DNA from 2 places in the Janthinobacterium svalbardense genome. Region 2 is predicted to be linked to the other one. Evidence: predicted binding sites of a transcription regulator. Region 2 holds the regulator's gene; the other holds the start of a gene.
What was found. Region 2 encodes FNR, which switches genes on or off when oxygen is low (the NO sensors DNR and NnrR bind a similar motif). Its sites were predicted from a motif close to TTGATNNNNATCAA; they were not measured.
Positions count from the first base shown of each region.

Region 1: CNX70_RS10215 (universal stress protein) is a predicted target of FNR. The motif match lies at 5,934-5,947, and genes of this name have one in related genera.

Region 1 covers NZ_CP023422.1:2,265,491-2,274,599, reverse strand. The annotation lists gene CNX70_RS10255 (methyl-accepting chemotaxis protein) at 1-10, opposite strand, end outside; gene CNX70_RS10250 (DEAD/DEAH box helicase) at 301-1,671, shown strand; gene otnI (2-oxo-tetronate isomerase) at 1,803-2,594, shown strand; gene CNX70_RS10240 (hypothetical protein) at 2,683-3,501, shown strand; gene CNX70_RS10235 (hypothetical protein) at 3,486-3,959, shown strand; gene CNX70_RS10230 (VOC family protein) at 4,040-4,459, shown strand; gene CNX70_RS10225 (TraR/DksA family transcriptional regulator) at 4,568-4,939, shown strand; gene phbB (acetoacetyl-CoA reductase) at 5,116-5,862, opposite strand; gene CNX70_RS10215 (universal stress protein) at 6,031-6,897, shown strand; gene CNX70_RS10210 (hypothetical protein) at 6,919-7,272, opposite strand; gene CNX70_RS10205 (glycine zipper domain-containing protein) at 7,469-8,035, opposite strand; gene CNX70_RS10200 (serine hydrolase domain-containing protein) at 8,205-9,109, opposite strand, start outside.
Region 2 covers NZ_CP023422.1:288,759-297,867, reverse strand. The annotation lists gene CNX70_RS01240 (TOBE domain-containing protein) at 1-193, shown strand, start outside; gene CNX70_RS01235 (response regulator) at 320-3,394, opposite strand; gene fnr (fumarate/nitrate reduction transcriptional regulator Fnr) at 3,634-4,392, shown strand; gene CNX70_RS01225 (FixH family protein) at 4,519-5,043, opposite strand; gene ccoG (cytochrome c oxidase accessory protein CcoG) at 5,190-6,572, opposite strand; gene ccoP (cytochrome-c oxidase, cbb3-type subunit III) at 6,577-7,497, opposite strand; gene CNX70_RS01210 (cbb3-type cytochrome oxidase subunit 3) at 7,490-7,690, opposite strand; gene ccoO (cytochrome-c oxidase, cbb3-type subunit II) at 7,692-8,306, opposite strand; gene ccoN (cytochrome-c oxidase, cbb3-type subunit I) at 8,322-9,109, opposite strand, start outside.

The DNA.
Region 1 (9,109 bases), 2.0 Mb from region 2:
CGATACGCATGATATTCCTCCAGGAATGAACACCCCGGCGCCACGGTGAGTCCCGCGCATGGAGTGCTACAGGCGATCATAGTGAATAACGCCAATCCGGAGCGCGCCCTAGCCACGCATTTCCTTTACCTGTGGCATTGCGTACCTGAAACAAACCCGGCGCTTTTTTGCCATGCTGTTATACTTCGCGTGTGCGGCACATATGACCAGTCCCCTTGCCGCTGTCTTTCGACCCCTAATCTGATTGCCTGCGACTGGCGCCCCCCGATGGCGACAGGCCGATCTCACAATAAAGTTACCATGTCCTTTTCCTCCCTCGGATTGTCCGACGCTATCGTACGTGCCGTTACCGAACACGGCTACACCGTGCCGACCCCTATCCAGACGCAGGCGATTCCCGCCGTGCTGGCTGGCGGCGATTTGCTGGCCGGCGCACAAACCGGTACCGGCAAGACGGCCGGCTTCACCCTGCCCTTGCTGCACCGCCTGTCGACTGACGCGAATGGCGCGGCCATCACCAGCAACACGTCCACGCGCCCGATCCGCGCCCTGATCCTGGCACCGACGCGCGAACTCGCCGCGCAGGTCGAGGAAAGCGTGCGCACCTACGGCAAATACACCAAGCTGAATTCGACCGTGATCTTCGGCGGCGTCGGCATCAACCCGCAAATCAAGCAGCTCAAACACGGCGTCGACGTGCTCGTCGCCACGCCGGGCCGCCTGCTGGACCACATGGGCCAGGGCACGGTTGACCTGTCGAAAGTGGAAATCCTGATTCTCGACGAAGCCGACCGCATGCTCGACATGGGCTTCATCCGCGACATCAAGAAAGTGCTGGCCGTGCTGCCACCGAAACGCCAGAACCTGCTGTTCTCGGCCACGTTCTCGGAAGAGATCAAGGCCCTGGCCGACGGCTTGCTGAACAAGCCTGCCATGATCGAAGTAGCGCGCCGCAATTCGACCGTGGAAGTGATCCAGCAAAAGATCCATCCTGTCGACCGCGACAAGAAGCACCCGATGCTGTCCTACCTGATCAAGTCGAACAACTGGACGCAAGTACTGGTGTTTACACGCACCAAGCACGGCGCCAATAAACTGGTCGAGCAACTGGGCGCGGACGGCATCGGCGCCCTGGCCATCCACGGCAACAAGAGCCAGTCGGCACGCACGCGCGCGCTGTCCGAGTTCAAGGATGGCAGCCTGCAAGTGCTGGTCGCCACCGACATCGCCGCGCGCGGTATCGATATCGACCAGTTGCCGCACGTCGTCAACTACGACTTGCCGAACATTCCGGAAGACTATGTGCACCGTATCGGCCGCACGGGCCGTGCCGGCGCCAAGGGCGAAGCCGTGTCGCTGGTCTGCGTGGATGAGCACGAAATGTTGAAAGACATCGAAAAGCTGATCAAACAAACCCTGCCGCGCGAAGTCATCGAAGGCTTCGAGCCAGACCTGAACGCCCGCGCCCAGCCTGTGCAATTGCGCAGCGGCACCGGCGGTCACCGCAACAACAGCCGCGCGCCAGCTGGCGCCGTGGTGCGCGTGAAAACCGGCGGTAGCGGCGCCAAACCACGCAGCGCCGGCCCGGCGGGCGGCGGTGGCGGCGGCAACCGCAGCGGCAATGCGCCGCGTTCGGCGGCTTCGCATCGCTCCGGCGGCCGTGGCCGTTAATACGCGCGGGTAAGCGTATTGCAGCAATAAAAACCGTTCCAAGACTTGTTTCTGGAACGGTTTTTTTATGCACGCCACCGATTGCCGATTTGGGCTAGGATAGTGTCCATCATCCTCACCTGCGTGCTGCCATGCCGAACTTCGCTGCCAACCTCAGCATGATGTTTACCGAACTGCCCTTCCTGGACCGCTTTGCCGCCGCCAGAGAAGCAGGCTTCGATGCCGTCGAATTCCTGTTTCCCTATGCCGTCGAGGCGCGGCAGATCGCCATGCGGCTGGAACGCCACCATCTGCAGCTGGCCGTCTTCAATTTTCCGCCCGGCGACTGGGAAAACGGCGAACGGGGCATCGCCTGCGATCCGCGCCGGGGCGAAGAATTTCGCAGCAACGTGCAATTGGCGCTCAACTACGCGCTGGCGCTGGGCGCGAAACAGCTGCACTGCATGTCCGGCATCGTGCCACCCGGCATGAGCCTGGAACGGGCGCGGCAAAGCCTGATCGGCAATCTGCAATTTGCCGCCGACGCCTGCCGTCCGCACGGCATCCACGTGCTGATCGAGCCGATCAACCACTACGACATGCCCGCTTACTTTCTGAACCATAGCCAGCAAGCGGCCGACATCATCGCCGACTGTCAGCGCAGCAATATTTTCTTGCAGTACGACATCTATCACATGCAGCGCATGGAAGGCGAACTGAGCAACACCATCCGCGCCCTGCTGCCCCTGATCCGCCACATCCAGATCGCCGACACGCCGGGCCGCCACGAACCGGGCACGGGCGAAATCAATTACCGCCATCTGTTCAAGCTGCTCGACCAGGTCGGCTACGCAGGCTGGGTCGGCTGCGAATACCGTCCCGTTGGCGATAGCGTGGCCGGACTGGGCTGGCGCGAACAATTAACGGGCACAAGCGGCGCCTGATCGCAGCACGCTTGCGCCCGCACAAGGCGCACAGCGCAGGCCGGCACGACAATACCTTTCCATACAGTATTTCCTGTCGAGAGGTAACGTGTCCGCCCTGCCCGCCCGCCATTGCCGCGCCCTTGGCCTGCACCTGTACTTGAGCCTCTGCCTGGCTGGCGTGCTGTGCGGCTGCGCCACTCCACGCCCCGAGCTGGCGCAGGTGCGCGCCCTGGCCGCCGGCACCGATGCCTTGACCGCCTTCAGCGAACTGTCGCAGCGCCACGTCGACACCTACCGGCGCGCCCGTCCCTATCTGTCGCCGGCCGTAGACGCGCGCGAACGCCTGCTCGATGCGCAGCGCCGTGCCGCGCAAGCCGATGTCGCGCGCCTGGCGCAAGCCGTGCGCCTGTACCTGCAGGCGCTGGGCCGGCTGGCGCAGGACGACGCGTATGACGTGCAGCCGGAACTGGCCAGTGCCGGCGCCGCCATCCGCGCCTGGCCGGGCAGCGGCATTGATGACCGGCATGTCAGCGCCTACACCTTGCTGCTGCAGCAACTCTCGCGTCTGGGCGGCGCGGCCAGCCAGCAGGCGCACCTGGCGCAGGTACTGCACGACGGCGATGCGCCGCTGCAAGCGCTGCTGGCCGCGCTCGACAACTTGCTGGCGCTGTACGACAAGAGCGGCGACAACGAGCGCGACATGGTGCTCGGCTTGCTGGACGTGGAAATCGCGTATGCCGACACGCCGCAGCAGCGCCTGCTGGCCGTGCTGGCGAAAAACATGCAACAAAGCAAAACCGAGGAATATCGCCTGTTTGGATTGCGCCATACCCTGGCGCGCCGGCAACTGGCGGCACTGGGGCGCGAACACGCCCAGCTCGCTGCCGCCCTCACCACCACGGAGGCAAGATGGACGGATCAGTAGGCAGGAGCAGCGACAGCGAACGCCGCGAAGCGGCTCTGAGCAGCGCCATGCGCGTCGAGCAACTGGCCGACAGCCTGTCGCAGGCGGCCGTCACCCTGCATGGCGCCGTCATGCGCGCCATCCGCAAGCGCGCCAGCCAGGGCGAAAACGCTATCAGCCACAGTCAGGCGCAAGCCGTCTTCGCCCTGGAAGTCGCCTTGCGCCAGCAAGCCAACCAGCTGTATGCCGATGCCGCCGGGCATACGGTAGCCGGCCTGGAAACGGCGCAGCGCCAGCTCAGCGGCCTGCTCGACACGGTGCGCCTGCGCATCGCCCGCAACGACGACGTGCGGCACTGGATCAGCCTGGCGACGAGCTTGTTGCACCTGGGCAGCGCTGTCCTGGCTGGCAATCCCGAGCGCATCCTCGGCACCCTGAGCAAGGTGCGTGAGCGGCTGCAAGAGATGGCGCCGGACTGATTGAATTTGTCCGGCGAGCGCCTATACTGGGACGTCCCTGCGTGGTAATCGTGCCCGCGGGAGCACCAGAGGAGGCCAATATGCGTATCGAACCGTATTTGCAATTCAATGGAAATTGCGCGCAAGCGCTGCAATACTACCGCCAGCACCTGCATGGCACAGACCTGTGCCTGATGCCGTTTCGCGGCTCGCCGGGCCAGGAGCAGGTCAAGGAAGACTGGTACGACAAGATCATGCACGGCTCGGTGCAGCTGGGTCCCACCATGCTGATGGGCTCGGACGGCGGCTGCACCGAGGATGGCGCCAAGGGCATGAGCGGCAGCTCGGTCTGCCTGACCCTCGATACGCCGGAGCAGGCGGAACGGGCTTTCGACGCGCTGGCGCGTGACGGCACCATCCAGATGCCGCTGGAGGAAACGTTCTGGGCCAAGCGCTTCGGCATGCTGAAAGACCAGTTCGGCGTCGCCTGGATGGTCAACTGCCTGAAAGAACCAGCATAGAACAGCCCTTGCCTGCCTGCGCCGCATCAAACGCGGCGCGGGCAGTAGCGCAAGCAGAGTCGCCCATACTGGACTACCATATAGGACAGACGCCTATCGGGGACAGCCATGAATGGATTGCCGCAAGACCAGCTGCAGCGCCTGCAAGGCGTGCTGGAGCAACGCAAACTGGCGTTGCTGGAACAGATCGAGAACGAGGCGGCCGAAGCGGATGCGCGCGCCTCGCTGCTCAATGAAATCGAAGCCTCGCCGGCCGACAACGCCAGCGTGCGCACCTTGAACGCCCTCGTCAGCGAAGCGGCCGAGCACAACCTGGCGCAACTGGCCATCATCAGGCACGCGCTGGCCAAATTTGCCGATGGCAGCTACGGCCTGTGCGACAACTGCGGCGAAGCCATCGGCCTGTCGCGCCTGAACGCGCGCCCGGAAGCGCGCCTGTGCATCGATTGCCAGACGCGGCTGGAAAAAGCCCAGCGCTGAGCAGCGTGCCCGTACCATGACGGCGGCGCAACAACAAAGGGCAAGGCATCGCTGCCCTGCCCCCTGTTTTCCAGCGTGACTACCATTGCCTTCCGTCCTGCGCCAGCATCGTGCGTGCCGGCTGGGTGGACGGGTCTCCTCTACTGCCATTGCCCTACCGCAAGCTCTACGCTTGCTTAACTCATGTGCTGCCCGCCATTGATGGCGATGTTCGCGCCCGTGACGAACGCCGCCTCGTCGGATGCCAGGTAAGCCACCAGGGCCGCCACCTCGTCCGGTTCGCCCAGGCGGCCCAGGGGAATCTGCGGCAGGATCTTCGTTTCCAGGATATCGGCCGGCACGGCCGTCACCATCTGCGTGCGCAGGTAGCCGGGCGAGACCGTGTTGACGGTGATGCCGTGGCGCGCCACTTCCAGCGCCAGCGCCTTGCTGAAGCCATGCACGCCCGCCTTGGCGGCCGCGTAGTTGCACTGGCCGAACGCGCCCTTCTGGCCATTCACGGACGAGATATTGATGATGCGGCCCCACTTTTTTTCCAGCATGGGTTCCAGCACCTGCTTGCTCATGTTGAACAGGCTGTCGAGATTGGTGCGCATGACCTCGGCCCAGTGCGGCAATTCCATCTTGCGCATGCTCTGGTCGCGCGTGATGCCGGCATTGTTGACCAGCACATCGATGCGGCCGAACTGCGCCAGCACGCTGGACACGGCTTCGCTGCAGGCAGCGAAATCGCTCACGTCGATGGCCAGCGGGTGAAAATAATACTGCTGCGCCTGTTGCTCGTCGAGCCAGCTTGCCACGCGCGCATTGCCCGGCGTATGCGCCGCCACAACGGCAAAGCCCGCCGCATGCAGGCGGCGGCACAAGGCCGTGCCCAGGCCGCCCATGCCGCCCGTGACCAGTGCTATTTTTTGTTCCTTCATTGCTGTCTCTCCCCGCTTGTTATGGTTGTTCTGCGTGGGATCAAGTGTAGGAGCAGTTTTTATCGCCAGCTTTGCGCCAGATCAAGTGCTCAGCCTGATGCAGTCGTGCGCGGCCGGCACCCCGGACTGTGCCAGAATAGCCCCTACCGCACAGCGAGAGGACAGGCCATGACGTACAAGACCGTATTGCTCCACATCGACGACAGCGCCGGGCGCGCCGCCCGCATCGGCGCGGCAGCCAGCATCGCCCAGGCGTGCGGCGGCCATCTGACGGGGGTGGCGCTGACGGGCGTGTCGCGCCTGCTGTACCAGAACCAGCCCGACCTCGACGCCGACCCGAACCTGAGCTTGCATTTGAACTTCCTGCGGGAACGGGCGACGCGCGCCCTCGACGGTTTCGAGCAACAGGTGCGCGCGGCCGGCGTCGCCTCGTTCGAACAGCGCGTGCTCGACGACGAGGCGGCGGGCGGCATCAGCCTGCTGGCCCGCTATGCGGACCTGGTCGTCATCAGCCAATACAATGCCAAGGATAAATCGCCGTCCGTGATGCGCGACTTTCCCGCCTATGTGCTGCTGCATTCTGGCCGCCCCGTGCTGATCGTGCCGTATGCGCCGCCGCTGCCCCTGCTGGCGCCGCCGGCGGCCGCGCGCAATGTGCTCATTTCCTGGAACGCCAGCAAGGAAGCGAGCCGCGCCGTGAGCGCCGCCCTGCCCCTGCTGCAACGCGCCGGACAAGTCCACGTCGCCATCTTCGATGCCCAGGTGCATGCCGCCGAGCACGGCGAACAGCCGGGCGCCGAACTGACGCACTACCTGGCGCGCCACGGCGTGGAAGCGCGGCTGCATTTGCTCGATGGCGGTGGCGTGCGGCGCGGCGATATCGGCGAAGCGCTGCTGTCGCAGGCCGCCGACCTGTCGGCCGACTTGCTGGTGATGGGAGCGTATGGCCATTCGCGCCTGCGCGAAACCATCCTGGGCGGCGTCACGCGCACGATTTTGCAGAGCATGACGATTCCCGTGCTGATGGCGCACTAGGCCTTTGATAAAACGCTCGGACTAGCCGCCCTGCCAGGGCTGGCTGCGGATCTTCGCCACCTGGCGCTGCGCCAGCCACTGCCACAGCTGCAGCGCGTCGCCCTGCGGCAGGGCCGACATGTGGCGCGGACTGGCCAGGGCGATTTCGCAATCGCGGTCCGACCATTCCTCGAAAGTGACTTCACCTCCGCTAGCGACCTCGACCTGATACATCAAGCCGTCGTCGTAGCCAAAGCGCAACAAGACGGCGGCCGGGCTGCCGTCCGATGTGGCGCCGCGGTAGACCTCGGCCAGCGCATCGGCCAGCTGTGCCGGCGAGGGCGCGCAGATGTCGCGCCCATCGGCCCGTGTCAGAATGAACCATGCCTGTGTCATGACGCGCCCTCCTATTCATACTCGTTAGCATGCGAGGCAAGTACTACAGGCAGTCACCTTGGTCCAGTGTCACTACGGGCGCGCGGAAACTATCCCTGTCGGCATTGTTTACCAATAATTACCAATACTAACAAGTATCATACCTAAAATTGCATGCAGCGCGGCATTTATGCAATTGCACGGCGGGCGCGCCGATTCACGCCACCAGCACGGGAATGCTGAGCGGGTCGAAATCGTGCCAGTCACCATTGGCGATCGTGCCTTCCGCTTCCTCGATATGCTCGGCGCCCAGCCGGTGCAGCGCCTCGAGCGCCCGTTCGCGCTCGTCGAGGCCACCCAGCGCGACGGCGATCAGCATGCCCGGATGGCGCGGCTGGCGGCGGTTTTCACCCTTGTTTTCGCCATGTTTTTCGGACTCGCCCGCCTCCTTCATTTTATTGAAACTGTAGAGCGAGCCCACGTGGGCGCCCACCAGCGCGCCGACGACGGGACCGAGCGGCCCTGTCGCCAGGGTGGCGGCGGCACCGATGCCGGCACCCACGGCGGCGCCGACGGCCACGCCCTCCACCACGCCTTCCGGCGTCTCCTTGGCGCCGGGCGACATGTCGCGGTCGCCGCCGAGCGCATGCAAGTCGTGCTGCCCCGGCTGGTTGACAAAGAAGGCGCTGATGCGGCTATCGGAAAAACCCGCCTGGTTCAGGGCGGCGCGCGCGGCGTCTATCTGTTCCTGCAACTGAAAATGACCTGCGATGATGCGTGACATGATACGGCCCTCCTGGTCGGCTGCGGGCGCACCGTGCGCCACCTCGATAGCCTGCGCCTGCCGGCCGCCGGATACCGTTCGCTTGCGCACACAGCCGCTCAATCATGTCTGCAGGGCAGGAAGAAATACACCCCGAAAATCACCAGCAGCAGAGATATGAAGAATTCATCTAAGGCGCCAGCGCCTGTGTGGTGCCACCGAGGCGCAGGATCGCCGCTTTTGCCCCCACGGCGCCCGGATAGCGGGGATCGAGCCGCAGCGCCTGGCGATACGCCTCGACAGCTTGCGGGCGCAAGCCTTGCTCCACATAAAACTCGGCCAGGCTGTCCTGCAAATTCGCGTCCTGCGGATGCAGGCTGGCGGCCGCCTGCAGCACGGCCATGCCTTGCGCCACGGCGCCGCTGCCTTTCAGGCGATACGCTTCCTGGTTCAGCGCCGCCGCACTGGCCGCGCCCAGCGGGTCGCGGGCCAGCGCCAGGCGCAGGGCGACCAGGGCCGCTTCCCCCTTGCCGGCGCGCAGCAAGATCAAGCCTTGCAGCGCATGTGCGCGGTCGCTGAGCGGATACAGTTCCACGGCCAGGCGGCTGGCCGCCAGCGCCGCGTCTGTCTCGCCACGCGCGACCGACGCTTGCGCCAGCTCCTGCAGTTCGGGCACGAAATCGGGATAGGCGCGCTGGCCGCTAAAGACCGCGCGCAGCTGGCTATCCAGTGCGGGAATGGATGCGGGTGCGGCCGGCCAGGCGATGGCGGCCGTGCGGTCCCAACTGGCGGCCAAGGTCACGATGGCTTGCTCGAAAGCGGCCTCAAAACGCGGCAAGGCGCCGGCCTTGGCGCCTTGCGACAACAGAATATAGTCGCGCGCAAACGCCAGCGCGCCGCCGCGTGAATAGGTGTCCAGGTCGACACCCGACTGGCGCAGCTGGGCGGCCATGCTGGCGCCGGCCGTGAGAAACGCGCGCCCGCCTGCTGGATGGCGCGCCGTTTCGATGTAGGCGCGCGCCGCGCTGGCATCGGGCGCCAGCGCCTGCCGGTTGATTTGCAGGAATGCCTCGCGCGTGGCAGCCGCATCGGCAT
Region 2 (9,109 bases):
CCAGTTGGCCGGGCTTGTGACGCGCGTGCAGACGGGCGCCGTCAACACGGAAGTGGTGCTGGACTTGCCGCGCGGCGGCACGATAGCCGCCATCATCACCAACCAGAGCAGCACCGACCTGGGCATCGCCATCGGCAGCAGCGTGACGGCGATTTTCAAGGCGTCTAGCGTGATTCTGGGCGTACCCGCTTAAAATGCCGAAGCAAACCTACTGCGCGTCGCGATTTGCGGCCTGCGATGCTCACCGTGCTCTAGCACGGTTGCGCTTCTTAGCCACAACTCACTGCCGCTCGCTACGGTTTTCTTAGGCGTTTGGGTGCTAGTCCTTCAGCCTGGACAACCAATCGGCCGCCGCCGCCAGCGCCAGTTCCAGTTCCTGCGCCGTGTGCGCCAGCAGCGCCGGCACGGCGTCCAGGCGGCCCGCGTCGATGGCTTCCTCGGTGGCAAACGCGGCGCGGATCAGGCGCTTCGTGCCCAGGGTACCCACGGAACCGCGCACGCCGTGCAGGATGCGCGCCACGTCGCTGTGGCGGCCCGTTTGCAACGCTGTTTCGGCGTCGCGCACGGGCGTCATGCCCTTGTTCAGGGCGTCTTCCACCATGCGCCGCAGCACGCCGCGGCCTTTTGCATCGCGGCCCATCACGCGCATCAGCGGCGCCATGGAAAATACCTCCTCATCGGCAACTGTCACCGGCTCGGCCGTCTGCACTGGCGGGCGCTTCGGCAGGTGGCGCAGGATGACTGCCATCATCTCTTCCACCACCACGGGTTTGGCGATGAAATCGCTGATGCCGGCCGTCATGCAGCGCTCGCGCTCGGACGCCAGCACGCCGGCCGTCATGGCGATCACGGGCAAGTTCAAGCGCAGTTCCGTGCGGATGATATGGGTGGCACTGAAACCGTCCATGACGGGCATTTGCATGTCCATCAGCACGATGTCGTAGCGCAGCGCCTCCGTGCGCAGCCGTTCCACGGCTTGCAAGCCGTCGCCCACCACGTCCAGGGTGGCGCCCATGTGCTCGAGGATGCCGCGCGCCACGGCCTGGTTCAAATGATTGTCTTCCACCAGCAGGAAATGCACGCCGGCCAGTTCCGTGCCCAGCGGCTGGTGCAGGATGCGCTGTTCGCCGCCGTCGTTCTTGGCGATCAGCGCCTGGTGCAGGGCGTCGAACAGGCTCGAACCCGTGATTGGCTTCATCAGCACGACATCGGCCTCGGCCGCGCTGGAGATTTCCTCCAGGTGGTTGCGCGCGAAGGCGTTGACCATCACCACGATGGGCTGGCGCTGGCCGCTGGCCGCCTGGCGGATGGCCTTGGCCGTGGCCAGGCCGTCCATGACGGGCATGTGCCAGTCGGCCAGCACCACGTCGTACGGCTGCTGCTGCGCCAGGCGTTCGCGGTACAGTTCGATGGCGGCAAAGCCGGAGTCCACTTCGTCGGCCAGCCAGCCCCAGGCCTCGATCAGCTTGACGATCAGTTCGCGCGTGGTGCGGTTATCGTCGGCCACCAGCAGGCGCAACTGGCCCAGGGCTGGCGTGCGCCGCGTTTCGGCCGGCTGCGCCAGCATCTCGAACGGCACGCTGAACCAGAAGCGGCTGCCCTTGCCTTCGCTGCTGGCCACGGCGATATCACCGCCCATCATGTGGATCAGCTGCTTGCTGATGGCCAGGCCCAGGCCCGTGCCGCCGAAGCGCCGCGTGATGCTCTGGTCACCCTGTGAAAAGGCGGCAAACAGCTGCTGTTGCTGCAACTCCGTCATGCCGATGCCCGTGTCGCGTACTTCGAAGCGCAGCCAGGCGCGGCCTTGCTGGCTTTCGGCCAGGCTGACGGCCACCACCACCTCGCCGCTCTCGGTAAACTTGATGGCGTTGCCGGCCAGGTTGACGAGAATTTGCTGCAGGCGCTGGGCGTCGCCCACCAGGCGCCGCGGCACGTCGGGTTCGACGGCGATGGCCAGTTCCAGCTCCTTTTCGCCCGCATTCATGGTCATCGTCGTGGCCAGCGTGTTCATGACCTCGTCGAGGTCGAATTCGACGGGCGACAATTCCATGCGGCGCGCCTCAATCTTCGAATAGTCGAGCACGTCGTTGAGGATGCCCAGCAGCGACTGGCCCGCCACGCGCACCATGGTCAGATACTTGCGCTGTTCCGTATCGAGCCTGGTATTGCCCAGCAAATACACCATGCCCAGTACGGCATTCAGGGGCGTGCGGATTTCATGGCTCATATTGGCCACGAAATCGCTCTTCGCGCGGTTGGCCGCCTCGGCCCGGTCGCGCTCCTGTTCCAGCTCCGTCGCGCGCGCTTCGAGTTCCTGCTGCAGGCGGTCGCGTTCGCTCATCAGGCCGTTGAACGCTTCCGTCAGTTCGCCGATCTCGTCGCGCTGCCGCACCGGCACGGGCGTGAAACGGCTGCCGCTGGTGCGCATGGCTTGCAGCGTGTCACGCAGGCGCACCAGCGGAGACAGCAGGCGCACGGTGACCCAGCCCAGAATAAACGCGGCCAGTAGCGAAGCGAGGATGCTCCACAGCACCAGCCGGTACAGTACGCCATCGAACGGTTCGAAGGCATCGTCGAGAGGCAGCGAGGCGGCCAGCAGCCAGTTCACGGATTTCAGGCGTTTGAAGCTGTTGACGGCCGTGATGCTGCGGCTGTTGGTGCTGACCATGCTGCCTTCGCCATCTTGCCTCAACAACTCGGTGGTGGTCAGGTTGGCGTTCGGCAGGCGTGGCTGCAGCAAACGGTTGGTATCGGGGTGCAGCACGTAGCGCGGCACGGCGCCGCGCGTGAGGATGAAGTAATAGCCGCTCTTGCCGATCTTTTCCGAACGCAGGCGTCCCAGCAGGTTGTCCTTGTACAGGCGCAGCACACCGATCACCACGCCGGCCACCTGGCCATCGGCCGTGAGCACGGGCGCCACCATCTGCACGATGGGCATGCCGCTCGATTTGCCCAGCATCGGCTCGGTGATCATGGGCTGGCGCGTGCGCAGGACGGTCTGGAAATACTCGCGCTCGGCGACGTTGATGCCGGCGCGCCCCGCCACTTCCGGCATGTCGGCCACGACGGCGCCTTGCGCATCGAGCACCAGCACGTCGTCGAACAGCACCAGCATCGAGCGGCGCGAATAGTATTCGCGTAATTGGGCGGGCTGGGCGATCAATTCCGGCGGCTGCTGCCTGGCCGTCAGCGTGACGATCTGCAGCAGCATGCCCAGCTTGTCGTCGAGTTCGGCAGCGGTGCGGCTGATCAGGGCAGATTGCTGGCTCAGCAGTACTCGGGTGAAGTCGGCGCGCATGTGCTGCACCTGTATCATGGTGACCAGCGCGATCATGGCGATCGAGGTCAGGCTGGTGGCCAGCGCGACTTTTGCTTTGATGCCGAGAGGCTTCATGATTTCCTTTTCAGTACCGGGCGGTACAGGCGGCAGAGAATGCTGTCGGGAATTTTCCTATCAATACATCAACTTGGCAAGCGGCGTCGCGCAAATTGCCTTTCCCACATGGGCTTTTAACGATGTTGCCATATAATCAAGGTTGGAACGTCGTTTATTCAGCGGAAATGCGGTGAAATTGGCACACGGCAACCCTGTATGCAGTAAACTCGTTATTGCATTTTCTAAAAGGTACCGACATGACTGAAGCGCTACTCACTCCCACCATGCCCACAGTGACCGTGGAAGCGTTGCGTGCGCGATGCTCGACCTGCAGCATGCATCAATTGTGCCTGCCGATGGGCCTCGATGTGGGCGACATGGACAGGCTGGACCAGATCATCGGCCGCCGCCGCAAGATCGTGCGCGGTGCCTCGCTGTTCCGCATCGGCGACTCGTTCCAGAATCTGTACGCGATCCGCCTGGGGCACTTCAAGACGTACCAGATCAATCCGGGCGGTGAAGAGCAGGTGACGGGTTTCCAGATGGCTGGCGAACTGCTGGGCATGGACGCCATCAGCGCCGACCGCCACCACTGTAATGCGGTGGCGCTGGAAGACAGCGAAGTGTGTGAAATTCCGTTTTCCAGCCTGGAACAGTTGCTGGGCAATATGCCGACCCTGCTGCGCCATTTCCATCGCATGATGAGCCAGGAAATCACACGCGAGCAAAGCGTCATGCTGTTGCTGGGCAATATGCAGGCGACCCAGCGTTTTGCCGCCTTTATCGTCAACCTGGCCTCGCGCTATGAAGCGCGCGGCTATTCGGCCAGCAAATTTCAGCTGCGCATGTCGCGCGAGGAAATCGGCAATTACCTGGGGCTGACCATCGAAAGCGTCAGCCGTTTATTGTCGAAATTCAAGAAGGAAGGCTGGCTGCGCGTCTCCAACCGCGAGATCGAGATCTTGCAGCCAGCAAAATTGAAGGCCATTACAGCCGGCACGGACGTCTGTAAATAACAGCACCGTCAAAACCTACTGCGCGTCGCGCTTTGCGGCCTGCGATGCTCGCTGTGCTCTAGCACAGCTGCGCTTCTTAGCCACAAATCACTGCCGCTCGCTACGGTTTTTTCCCGGCGCTGTACGTTATAGCTCTTCATCCGCATGCAGCGCGATGCTGCGCTGCAGGGGCCAGGTCCAGATGCCGGACAGGCGCCACTCGCGTTTGTCGTTTTCCACCAGTACTTGCCAGCGGCTGCGCTCGAGCATCGGCAGCGCCACGGAGAAATTGCCGGCCGCATCGGGCTGCACCAGCAGCTTGATATCTTTTTCCGGCAAGGTCGCATGCGCCAGATGCAACTGCAGCGGACCCTGGTAAGCCTTGCCGAAGCTGTGCACGGAACCACTCAGGCGCGCTGCAGCAACGTCATACGACAGGCTGGTATCCATCGCCAGGTCGCTGGCGATCGTGTCGCGCCGCAAATCCTGGTTGATCGCCTTGCCCTGCTTGTAATAATCACCCACCACCAGGGCATCGGGCTGCGTAAACGCGATATACGCCATGCAGCTGCCGACGACCACGGACAGGCCGGGACCGATCATCAGCAGCCATGGCCAGCGATGCTTGTACCACGGGGCAACGGGGGCTTGCAGCTTGAGACTGTCGGACATTTTGTTCTCCTTGGGGTCAGACCCTTTGGGTCTGACCCCAGCTTTTGCTTCTGGGTTGAAAATAAAGTAAAGCTAACGCATGTTTGATGCTACCCCTACGGCGAAATACCGGGGTCGGACCCAGAGGGTCCGACCCCGAATCAACATCACCGCGGTACGATGAATACCGCGCTTTCACGCACATGCAGCGATGGGTCGTCCAGCGAGTGCAATTCGATCGCAATCTTGTTCGAGCCCTTTTCTCCCACGCCGTGCGGTACGCGCAGGCGGATCGGCCAGCCCAGCGTTTCCGTCGGCTGCAAGGTCACCTCTTCGCGCGTCAGCAAGGTCAGGCCCGGCAAGCCGGAAGCGCTGATTTTGAAATGCTGGGTTTGCTCCGAGGTGTTCATGATCTGCAAGCGGTAGACGTTTTCGATCATGCCGTCTTCCACTTCGCGTCCCATCGAACCGCGGTCGCGGATCACGTCCATTTTCAGGGGCGTGCGCAGCGCCAGCGAGGTACACACGGCGATGATGATCAGGGCCAGGATGGAAGTGTAGATCAGCACGCGCGGGCGCATGGCGCGCTGGCGGATCTGCTTCGAACTGAAGTTGTTTTCCATCGCATGGTCGGTACTGTAGCGTACCAGTCCCCGCGGCCGGTCGACCTTGTCCATCACGGTATTGCAGGCATCGACGCAGGCGGCGCAGCCGATGCATTCATACTGCAGGCCGTTGCGGATATCGATGCCGGTCGGACACACTTGCACGCACAGGGTGCAGTCGATGCAATCGCCCAGCTTGTCGTTGTTGCCAGCCTTCTTGCTGATGGCGCCACGCGGTTCGCCGCGCTTGGCATCGTAGGTGATGATCAGCGTGTCCTGGTCGAACATGGCGCTCTGGAAGCGCGCGTAGGGGCACATGTATTTGCACACCTGCTCGCGCAGCCAGCCCGCGTTGCCGTAGGTTGCCAGGCTGTAGAACAAGACCCAGAACCATTCCCAGGGACCGAAATTGAGGGTGGTCACCTCGCGCGCCAGTTCCTTGATCGGCGTGAAATAGCCGACAAAGGTAAAGCCCGTCCACAGGGCGATGGCGCCCCATGCCAGGTGCTTGGCCGTCTTCTTGAAGGCCTTGCGCACGGAGGGGCCCTGCTTGTCGAGGGCCATGCGCGCGCTGCGCGTGCCCTCGATGCGGCGTTCGACCCACAGGAAGATTTCCGTGTATACCGTTTGCGGGCAAGAGAACCCGCACCACACCCGCCCGGCGATGGCCGTGACGAGGAACAACAAATACGCACAGATGATCAGCAGGGCCGCCAGATAGATGAAATCCTGGGGCCACAGCACGACGCCGAAAATGTAGAACTTGCGCGTGGTCAAATCGAACAGCAGGGCTTGCCTGCCATTCCAGGTCAACCACGGCAAGCCGTAGAACGCCAGCTGGGTAAGCCATACGCATACCCATCGCCAGGTAGCGTAGCGTCCTTTGGCCTCGCGAGGGTAGATCTGCTCGCGGGCCGCATACATCTTGATGACTTGAGGTTCCATTACATCATTTCACGGGCGTCTGGGGATTCGACAGGCTCCAGACATAGGCCGACAGCACGTGGACCTTGGACTCGCCGAGGAAATCGCTGAAGGCCGGCATGGTGTTGCTGCGTCCCTTGCGGATGGTTTCCATGATGGTATCAGCACTGCCGCCGTACAGCCAGATCTTGTCCGTCAGGTTAGGCGAACCGAGCATTTGATTGCCCTTCGCATCGGCACCGTGACAGGCCATGCAGGCGCCGAACTTGGCTTTGCCCAGCACGGATTTGACGGGGTCCGAGGTGGAACCGGACAGGCTCAGCACATAATGGGCCACGTTCTCGACATCCTTTTCGGAGCCCAGGGCGGCGCCCATCGGTGGCATCTGCCCATTGCGGCCATGCAGGATGGTGGTCTTGATGATGTCGGGTTCACCGCCATACAGCCAGTCCTTGTCGGTCAGGTTGGGGAAGCCCTTGTTGCCGCGTGCATCCGAACCGTGACATTGCGCGCAGTAGGTCAGGAACAAACGCTGGCCGATGGCATGCGCCTGCGGATCGGCGGCCACCGTCTTCAAGTCCTGGCTCAGGTACTTGTTGAACAAAGGACCGTAGTCGGCTTCCGCCTTCTTCAGCTCTTCTTCGTACTGGCCCGTCGATTTCCAGCCCAGGCTGCCGGCATAGTTGCCCAGGCCAGGGTACAGGAACAGATACGCCAGGGCGAAGACGATGGTGATGTAGAACAACCACATCCACCAGCGCGGCATCGGCGTATTGAGCTCCTTCAAGTCCTCGTCCCAGACGTGGCCCGTGGTGCCGTCGGCAGGCGCGCCTTCGACCACTTTGATTTTCGACTGCGAGTACAGCAGCACGCCGCAGCCGATGATGCCCAGCAGGGACAGCACGATGATGTAGATATTCCAGAAGCCATTGGTAAAGTCAGCCATGGTTGCGCTCCCCTTGTGCCGGTGCGGCCTCGGCCGCGTAGTCGAGCGCCTCGTCGTCGAACGGCAGGCGCGCCGCCGCGTCGAAGTCGCTATTGCTGCGGCTGAACGTCCACCACAGGATGCCTACGAACGTCGTAAAGGAAACCACCGTCATGACGCTGCTGGCGCTGTCAAACAGGTTTTCGATTGCCATGCTAATTCCTTGTTTTGATTAATGTACCGAGGCCTTGCAGATAGGCGACCAGGGCGTCTTCTTCCGTCTTGTCCTGCAGCTGGGCCGGCGCGGCGGCGATTTCCGCATCGCTGTACGGATCGCCGAGGCGTTTCAGGGCGCGCATCTTCGGCATGATGTCGTCAGGCACCAGCTTGGTCTTCGCCAGCCATGGGTAGCCCGGCATGTTCGATTCGGGCACCACGTCGCGTGGGTTGTTCAAGTGCGTGCGGTGCCATTCATCGCTGTAGCGGGCGCCCACGCGGGCCAGGTCCGGCCCCGTGCGCTTGGAACCCCACTGGAACGGACGGTCATACACGAACTCGCCAGCGACCGAATAGTGGCCATAGCGTTCCGTTTCCGCGCGCAGCGGACGCACCATCTGCGAGTGGCAGTTGTAGCAGCCTTCGCGCACGTAAATGTCGCGGCCAGCCAGGCGCAGCGGCGAATACGGCTTCAGGCCGGCGACCGGCTCCGTCGTGCTCTTCTGGAAGAACAGGGGGACGATCTCGACGGCGCCGCCGATACTGATCACTACCGTGACCAGGGCGATCAGCAGCCAGGGGTTTCTCTCAATCCATGCATGTGAAAATTTCATTTGCTTTCGCTCCTATCAGGCGTGCGCCGCGTTCAGTTCCGGAATGCGGGCGACGGGGAGTTTGCTGCCGCGCAAGGTCATCCAGGTGTTGTAGCCCATGATGCACATACCCGACAGGTACAGCAGGCCACCGGCCACGCGCACCACGTAGTACGGATACGTGGCTTTCACGCTCTCGACAAAGGTGTAGGTCAGGGTGCCGTCCGGATTGACCGCGCGCCACATCAGGCCCTGCATCACGCCGGCGATCCACATTGCGGCGATGTACAGCACGATGCCGATGGTGGCCACCCAGAAGTGCACGTCGACCAAACGCGTGCTGTGCATCTGCGTGCGGCCCGCCAGGCGTGGCAGCAGATAGTAGATCGAACCCATAGTGATGAAGCCCACCCAGCCCAGGGCGCCCGCGTGTACGTGGGCAACGGTCCAGTCGGTGTAGTGCGACAGCGAGTTGATGGTCTTGATCGACATCATCGGACCTTCGAAGGTGGCGATGCCGTAAAACGACAGCGAGACGATCATGAATTTCAGGATCGGATCGGTGCGCAGCTTGTGCCAGGCGCCCGACAGGGTCATGATGCCGTTGATCATGCCGCCCCAGCTTGGTGCCAGCAGAACCAGCGAGAAAACCATACCGATCGATTGCGTCCAGTCAGGCAAGGCCGTGTAGTGCAGGTGATGCGGGCCGGCCCACATGTAGGTAAAGATCAGCGCCCAGAAGTGGACGATGGACAGGCGGTACGAGTACACGGGGCGCTCGGCCTGTTTCGGGATGAAGTAGTAAACCATGCCCAGATAGCCGG